DNA from 2 places in the Erwinia magellanica genome. Region 1 is predicted to be linked to the other one. Evidence: predicted binding sites of a transcription regulator. Region 1 holds the regulator's gene; the other holds the start of a gene.
The links. The regulator PurR, encoded in region 1, represses purine synthesis genes. The targets are predictions, from matches to a motif close to CANGCAAACGTTTGCNTG.
Positions count from the first base shown of each region.

Region 1 (4,190 bases):
CAGAATCGGGTTTTCTGCTATCTGGCGCTCAATTTTTTCAACGGTACTCATAAATGGCTTCCTTAATCGGATACTTCGTGTCTATTTAGTGTAGCGACTCTGCCCGCACGATGAAAACGACATTTTACTAAGAGCATTTTCGGCTTCTGCGCCTCACAAGCCCAGGCGGATACATTAAAATAACATTTTCCAGAGGTTATTGCAGCGCCAATGCCGCTAAAATGGATAAGGTTTGCACAGATAACCAGCTGATTTGGCTTATTTTTACAGCTTTTACTTGTTCTGCATCATTGAAACAAAAAAGACCTTACCCTTTGTTAAACAGTTAGATTAGAATTGCCCCATGAGCCTGCTGCAAAGCAGATATCCCTGTTTTTGGCACGCTTTGGCCGCTGGTCGAAGCACAAACTGTTAATGGTAACGATGCGTTTACTCATCACCCTCTTTTTGCTGGCGTTTGCTCAGCTCTTTTTTAACGTGGCGCACGCATCGCCACACGCCCCTGTTAATGCCAGCCATCATAAGAAGGATGCTGGTACGCCAGCCCGTGAAGATGAGCGACGTAAACGCAGGCCGGTTAAAGCAAGCTCCACAAAAAAAGTTAAAGAGACCACCAGCAAGAAATCCCGCTTAACCTCCGTGTCAAAGCTCAAGCTTAAAAAGAAAGCCTCTCCGGCAACGGCCGCCGTTACTCCCGGCAGATATAAAAAGAAAAGCGTTAATGGCAGTAAAAAGCGTTACGGACGGCATCGCGGTAAAGCAGCACAAATGGAAGCGCTGACAGCCGATCTCGACCCGGCACCGCTGAAGTTGAGCAAGGCGCATCGTGCCCGCTATCAGAAAGCTCGTGAAACTGCGATGAACAAACTGATGGGCCAGCTGGGTAAACCCTATCAATGGGGCGGAACCTCACCAAAAACCGGCTTCGACTGTAGCGGGCTGGTCTGGTATGCCTATAAGGATTTGGTGAAGTTTAAAATCCCGCGCACCGCTAACGAAATGTATCATCTGCGCGATGCCGCCTCGATCAAACGTGATGAGCTGGAAAAAGGGGATTTGGTCTTCTTCCGCATTAATGGACGCGGGGTTGCTGACCATGTTGGCGTCTATCTGGGTGACGGTAAGTTCATTCAGTCCCCCCGTACCGGCAAGGATATTCAGGTAAGCGCGCTGGGCGAGGATTACTGGCAGCGTCACTATATTGGCGCCCGTCGGATGATGACGCCGAAAACCATCCGCTAAGCGTTATAAAGGGCCTGCGATCAGGCCCCTTTTATAGTTAGTGCATGATGGCGGTAAAGCTGAACGCCATAATCATCACCAAAGCGCAAACCGTGGTCAGTAATGAGAACTTTAAATCGGTATCCATATATCCTCTGAATAGCCCTACAGTTAATAGTGTTATCAATTTTCCCATACTTATCGGTAAAAATCTCGTTTTCTCTGCTCAGCCTTGTTAGAATTCTTTTTGTTGCGCAACGTCCGCTCAGTCACAATTCTGCGGACGACCACTCTTTTCCTTCCTGACGAATCCGACAGCAACTTAAACCGATTTAAGACGTCAGGTTTTACTCTTTTCAGGCAAACGATTAACAACAGGCTTATCAACACGTTGAGATAAGCGCAGGAGTAGCTAGTTCATGGCAACAATTAAAGATGTGGCAAAGCAGGCCGGGGTGTCGACCACCACCGTCTCCCACGTCATCAATAAAACCCGCTTTGTCGCCGAAGAGACGCGGGAGGCCGTCTGGGCTGCAATTAAATCGCTGCACTATTCCCCCAGTGCAGTGGCCCGCAGCCTTAAGGTTAATCACACCAGAACTATTGGTCTGTTAGCCACCTCCAGCGAAGCGCCCTACTTTGCCGAGATTATTGAAGCGGTGGAAAACCGCTGTTTCGCAAAAGGCTATACCCTGATCCTGGGCAATGCCCATAACGATCTGCAAAAGCAGCAGGCCTATCTGTCGATGATGGCGCAAAAGCGCGTGGACGGTCTGCTGGTGATGTGCTCTGAGTATCCCGATCCGCTGATCAAAATGCTGGAAGAGAACCGCAATATCCCGATGGTCGTTATGGACTGGGGCGAGTCTCGCGGAGACTTCACCGATACCGTGCTGGATAACGCTTTTGAGGGCGGCTATCTGGCCGGGCGCTACCTGATCGATCGGGGTCACCGCGATATCGGCGTGATCCCCGGACAAATGGAGCGCAATACCGGTGGCGGCCGCCATGCCGGCTTCCTGAAGGCGCTGGCTGAAGCCAATATTACGCTCCGTAAAGAGTGGCTGGTGCAGGGAGATTTCGAACCGGAGTCTGGCTATCAGGCGATGCAGCAGATTTTATCGCAGAAACAGCGACCAACGGCGGTCTTTTGTGGCGGTGACGTCATGGCCATGGGCGCCATTTGCGCTGCGGACGAGATGGGGTTACGGGTTCCGCAGGATATATCGGTGATCGGTTATGATAACGTGCGCAACGCCCGTTACTTTACACCAGCACTGACTACCGTTCATCAGCCTAAAGAGCGCTTAGGCGAGACCGCTTTCGATATGCTGCTGGACCGTATCACCAGCAAACGGGAAGATCCGCAGACCATTGAGGTACATCCTTCCCTGATCGAACGTCGCTCGGTCGCTGACGGTCCTTTCCTGGATTACCGCCGCTAAGCCTTCTGCCTGCCTCTTTCCTGCTGCAAGCCAGGGGCATATTTTACCCCCGGCTTGCGCTGTTCAGGCTTTTTACTCCTCTTCGCGCAGCCATTCGCTGTTCAGCGTATCGCTCTCACCCAGATAATCGAGTAGCCAGCTCAGCGCCGGTGACGCCTGTTGTTCAGACCAGCTGACGCAGCAGGGGCTGTCGGGGAAACTGGCTGCCAGCTTTAGCTCGTGCAGTGTGCCCTGTTTCAACAGAGGCCGGGCAAAATGTCCCGGTACCATGCCCACGCACAGCCCGGCTGACAGACAGTCGAAAGCACTTTCCCAATCTGGCACCACCAGCCGCCGCTGATTATCCAGGGTCCAGGTTGTTCGTTTGGGGAGCGCTCGCGAGGTGTCCTCCAGCACCAGCGAGGGCCATTCCCGGATCGCCTCTTCGCTGATAACCTGCTCCCGGTGCTGCGCCAGAGGATGATCTGCTCCCACCACGCAGCGCCAGTTCAGTGCTCCCATATCGCGAAAGGCAAAACGGCCGCCCACAGGTATAGCCTGAGTAGCCCCAATGGCCACATCAACCCTGCCATCGGCCAGCGCATCCCAGACGCCGTTGAACACCTCTGGCGACAGATGCAGCTCCATGTCGGGGAAATGGCGGTAAAAGTCCACCACCAGCTGGCGCGTGCGCTGAGGTTTGACTATCCGATCGACGGCAATATTGATCTGTCCACGCCAGCCGTTGGCCACCTGCTGACACTGCCGCCGGGTGGCGAGCATTTTTTTGATAACACTTCGCCCTTCCTGCACAAATACCCGTCCCGCTTCGGTCAGCACCACATCCCGGTGCCGCCGTTCAAACAGGGGTACTGCCAGCCACTCCTCCAGCTGCCGCACGGTATAGCTGATAGCGGAGGGAACGCGGTGCAGCTCAGCCGCGGCTGCGGTGAAACTGCCCGAACGGGCAACGGCATCAACAACTTCCAAAGCGTGTTCTGACCACATAAGCTGCCTGCAATTTTTTTGAAGGGAAGAGGCAAATATTACCGTTTCACAAGCTGATTGACACGCGTTTACACTCTGCGGCGTTCGATTCATTACCTGTAAGAGAGAAAAAATGCCTTCAAAAGGATTTATTGTTTACCTGGCGCTACTCAGCGTTGCGGGTTTTCTCGCGACCGATATGTACCTGCCTGCTTTTATCGCTATGCAGCAAGACCTGCAAACCAGCGCGGGCATCATCAGCGCCAGCCTCAGCCTGTTTCTGGCCGGTTTTGCCAGCGGTCAGCTGATTTGGGGGCCGCTTTCCGATCGTATTGGCCGCAAGCCCGTGCTGTTGATGGGCCTGAGTCTGTTTGCCATCAGCTGTGCCGCGATGTGGTGGGTGCAATCCGCCTCCCTGCTGCTGGCGCTTCGATTTGCGCAGGCCATCGGCATCTGTGCCGCCGCAGTGAGCTGGCAGGCGCTGGTTGTTGACCGCTATCCGGCCGCGCAGGCTAACCGCGTTTTTGCCTCAATCATGCCTCTGGTCGCCCTTTCGCC
Region 1 is NZ_JBCHVC010000001.1:905,135-909,324, reverse strand. Features, by position in the region: gene AAH450_RS04190 (Grx4 family monothiol glutaredoxin) at 1-51, opposite strand, end outside; gene AAH450_RS04185 (C40 family peptidase) at 424-1,242, shown strand; gene cydH (cytochrome bd-I oxidase subunit CydH) at 1,280-1,369, opposite strand; gene purR (HTH-type transcriptional repressor PurR) at 1,641-2,666, shown strand; gene punR (DNA-binding transcriptional activator PunR) at 2,739-3,653, opposite strand; gene punC (purine nucleoside transporter PunC) at 3,766-4,190, shown strand, end outside.

Region 2 (4,190 bases), on a different contig from region 1:
CTCTGGAGACCAACAACTCCCTGCGGGCACACAGTAAAGGGGTGGCGAAACACAGTTACCACACCCTGGGCCAGGCGATGGATTTTCATATTGAAGGAATTTCATTGAGCAATGTACGCAAAGCGGCGCTTTCCATGCGCGCGGGTGGTGTAGGATACTACCCGAGTAGTAACTTTGTGCATATTGATACCGGGCCAACGCGGCACTGGTAAAATGATCTTCCGGCAGGGCCATGGCTCGCCGGTAACGGAGCGTTATGGATTATCAAATTATCCCGGTGACGGCATTCGCACAGAATTGTTCGTTGATCTGGTGCCCTTCCACGCTGGAAGCCGCCGTGGTAGACCCTGGTGGTGACGCCGCGACTATTCAGGCCAGGGTAGCAGAGCAGGGCGTAAAGGTGACGCAAATCCTGTTGACGCATGGTCACCTGGATCACGTCGGTGCCGCTGCTGAACTTGCCGCCTTTTATCAGGTGCCGGTTGTCGGCCCGCATAAAGCGGATGCGTTCTGGCTCGAAGGCCTGCCTTCTCAAAGTCAGATGTTTGGTTTTCCTTACTGCGCGCCGCTGACGCCCGATCGCTGGTTAGAAGAGGGTGAAACCGTGCAGCTGGGGGAGATTAATCTTGAGATCCTGTTGTGTCCGGGCCATACGCCAGGGCATATCGTCTTTTTCGATCGCGCTTCGCGCCTGCTGATCTCTGGCGATGTGATTTTCAACGGTGGCGTGGGACGGTCAGATTTCCCGCAGGGCAGCCATCAGGATCTGATTGCCTCTGTCATGAATAAATTGCTGCCGCTGGGCGATGATGTAACCTTCCTGCCGGGGCATGGGCCAAAGTCCACCCTGGGACGGGAACGGATCTCCAATCCTTTTTTGCAGTAGTAGCGCAGCCTTTTTTGCACGTTCAGCCGCTCTCTGGCGAAAACGTGGCTGAAACCTGAGCCGAAACGAAAAGCCCAATAAAAATGCCTGCTTACAGCAGGCATTTTTTATGCATTTTCGGGATAACGCGGGTTTAAAGCACGGCCACGATAGCTTCGCACAGGGGAGCCATGTTGTCTGGCGTCATGCCTGCCACGTTAACGCGCCCGGAATTCACCGCGTAGACGCCAAACTCTTCGCGCAGGCGAATAACCTGGTCTTTGGTCAGTCCACTGAACGAGAACATGCCGTTCTGGTTGATGATAAAGCTGAAGTCGCCTTTCGCGCCTTTCTCCTGAAGCGTGTTCACAAACAGCTGGCGCATGCGGTGAATACGCTGGCGCATATCCGTTAACTCCTGCTCCCAGAGCGCGCGCAGCGCGTTATTGCTCAGTATAGTGGCAACGACAGCGGCACCGTGCGCGGGCGGATTGGAATAGTTAGCACGAATAGTGGCTTTCACCTGGCTGAAGGCGGTGTCCGCCACGGCGGCTTCGCTGGCTACCAGCGTGAATGCGCCCACGCGTTCGTTATACAGGCCGAAGTTCTTGGAGTAGGAGCTGGCAATAATCAGCTCCTGATGGCTTGCGGCGAAGATACGCAGCCCTTCAGCATCCTCTTCCAGCCCACGGGCAAAGCCCTGATAAGCGAAGTCAAACAGCGGCAGCCAGCCGTTAGCCAGTGACATCTCAGAAAGCTCCGCCCACTGCTCAGCCGTAGGGTCGATGCCGGTTGGGTTATGGCAGCAACCGTGGAACAGCACAATATCACCGGCCTGAACCTCACGCAGCGCGTTCATCATGCCGGCAAAGTCCAGCGAGTGGTTAGCCGCATCGTAATACTGATATTCACACACTTCTAAGCCAGCAGACTCGAAGACGTTTTTATGGTTAGGCCAGCTTGGATTACTTACCCAGATACGCTTAGCGCTGGTCTGGGTGGCAATAAAGTCAGCCGCAACACGCAGGGCGCCGGTACCGCCAGGGGTCTGCGCCGTACGGGCGCGTTTGGCACCAACAAGGGCATTATCCTTCCCGAACAACAGCTCCTGAGTGCACTTCCCAAAATCGGCCAGGCCATCAATGCTGAGATAGTTCTTGGTAGTCTCATTCTCTAACAGGTACTGCTCAGCTTTCTTCACGCTGGTCAGCACCGGGGTCTTACCGGTTTCATCTTTATAGACGCCAATACCCAGGTTGATCTTATTTGGGCGATCGTCGGCACGGAAGAGGTCGGCTAAACCAAGAATGGGGTCGGCGGGTGCAGCTGCAATGCGTTCAAACATAGTCGGAGTCCGTTAGCGTAATCTGGAGCGAAATGTGCACTCAGGTTACCGCCACAGCGCACAAAATGCCAACCGTTTGCGGTAAAAATCACGGGAAAGAAGCCGGGGAAGATCAAAGGAGAAGGGATTAGCGAAGTACGGTAAACAAAAACGGGGCCGAAGCCCCGTTTAGAGTTTGCGCAGGGTGATAAATCACCCCGGCAGGCAATTAGAACTGGTAAACCAGACCAACTGCTACAGTGTCACCAGAGCCAATGCCTAAACGGTTGTCGTCATCAATCTGGTTGATGATGTAGTCAACATAGGTAGACATGTTCTTGTTGAAGTAGTAAGTCGCGCCCACTTCAAAGTATTTGGTCAGATCAACATCGCCGATTCCATCAACATCTTTCGCTTTAGACTGAACGTAGGCGATAGATGGACGCAGGCCAAAGTCGAACTGGTACTGTGCAACGAGCTCGATCTGCTGAGTTTTGTTAGCAAAACCAACCAGACCAGAAGTTACATTACCTACAGAGTTATCTTCGATGTAAGTAGCGTTACGTGTTTCGCTATACATTGCGGCCAGATAAATGTTGTTCGCATCATATTTAACTGCGCCAGCCCACTGTTCAGCACGATCGCCGCCGTTGCCGAAGAAAGAGTTAACCTGACCGTTTGTACGATCACCTGAGCCATATGCACCAGAGAAGCCGATACCAATTGGCAGGGTGTAAGTTACAGACATCGCGTAACCATCACCATTTGCCTGCTGAACGCCACGACCGGTAGCGCTATCTTCGTTCTTGCCCTGATACTGAGCAGCGAAGTCCAGACCATCAACCAGACCGAAGAAGTTGGTATTACGGTAAGTAGCCAGACCGTTGCTACGGCCTACGAAGAAGTTATCGCTATATGTAGAGTCGCCACCGAACTCTGGCAGCATATCGGTCCAGCCCATAGTGTCGTATACAACACCATAGTTACGGCCATAGTCGAATGAACCTGCATCACCGAATTTCAAACCAGCAAAGCCAAGACGGGTTTTATTACCAGTCTGAGAATCGTTACCACCTTCAGAGTGGTTAGCCTGGAAGTTATATTCCCACTGACCATAACCGGTCAGCATATCGTTGATCTGGGTTTCACCCTTGAAGCCTAAACGAACGTAAGATTTGTCACCGTCGCTGGCATAACCGTCGTTATCAGAAAAATAGTGCAGACCAACAGCTTTCCCATAGAGGTCCAGCTTGTTGCCGTCTTTGTTATAAACTTCTGCTGCATTGGCTGCACCAGCTGCTAACAGGGCTGGGATAACCAGTGCCAGAATGTTGCGCTTCATCATTTTTTATTACCCTCATTGGAGTTATTTGGACACCTGCCACTGCCGTCAACCATTCTTTACAGAACCCTGAAGAGAGTTTGGTGTCTTCCTGTGTCTGCACGCATCTTTCCATTCGCTGAGACGATTATCTAGCCCGAAAATGCTACTAATCTCCTATTCTTGTTACAGGAGGAAAATATGTATTACAAAATGTAAAAAACACGGAACTTTGTGAACCATCTCTAAATTTACAAAAATAAAAAAAGGCCAGCAGAGCTGACCTTAAGTATATATATGAATTTCTTATATTTAATGCGTTAAATCAGAAGGTGGCGTTACGCGGCGTCCTGGGGAAGGCGATAACATCCCTTACATTTTGTACGCCGGTGACATAGGCGATTAACCGTTCGAAACCTAATCCAAAACCGGAATGAGGAACGGTGCCGTAGCGACGCAGGTCACGATACCACCAGTAATCTTCTTTATTCAGACCCATTTCAGCCAGGCGGGCATCCAGTACGTCAAGACGCTCTTCACGTTGAGAACCACCAATGATTTCACCAATACCCGGAGCCAGAACATCCATCGCGGCAACGGTTTTACCGTCGTCATTCAGGCGCATATAAAATGCCTTGATATCTTTAGGGTAGTTTTTAACCACCACCGGCGCTTTAAAG
Region 2 is NZ_JBCHVC010000002.1:730,659-734,848, forward strand. Features, by position in the region: gene AAH450_RS10680 (YcbK family protein) at 1-212, shown strand, start outside; gene AAH450_RS10685 (MBL fold metallo-hydrolase) at 257-886, shown strand; gene AAH450_RS10690 (amino acid aminotransferase) at 1,020-2,210, opposite strand; gene ompF (porin OmpF) at 2,419-3,534, opposite strand; gene asnS (asparagine--tRNA ligase) at 3,836-4,190, opposite strand, start outside.
Region 2: AAH450_RS10690 (amino acid aminotransferase) is a predicted target of PurR. The motif match lies at 2,276-2,293, and genes of this name have one in related genera.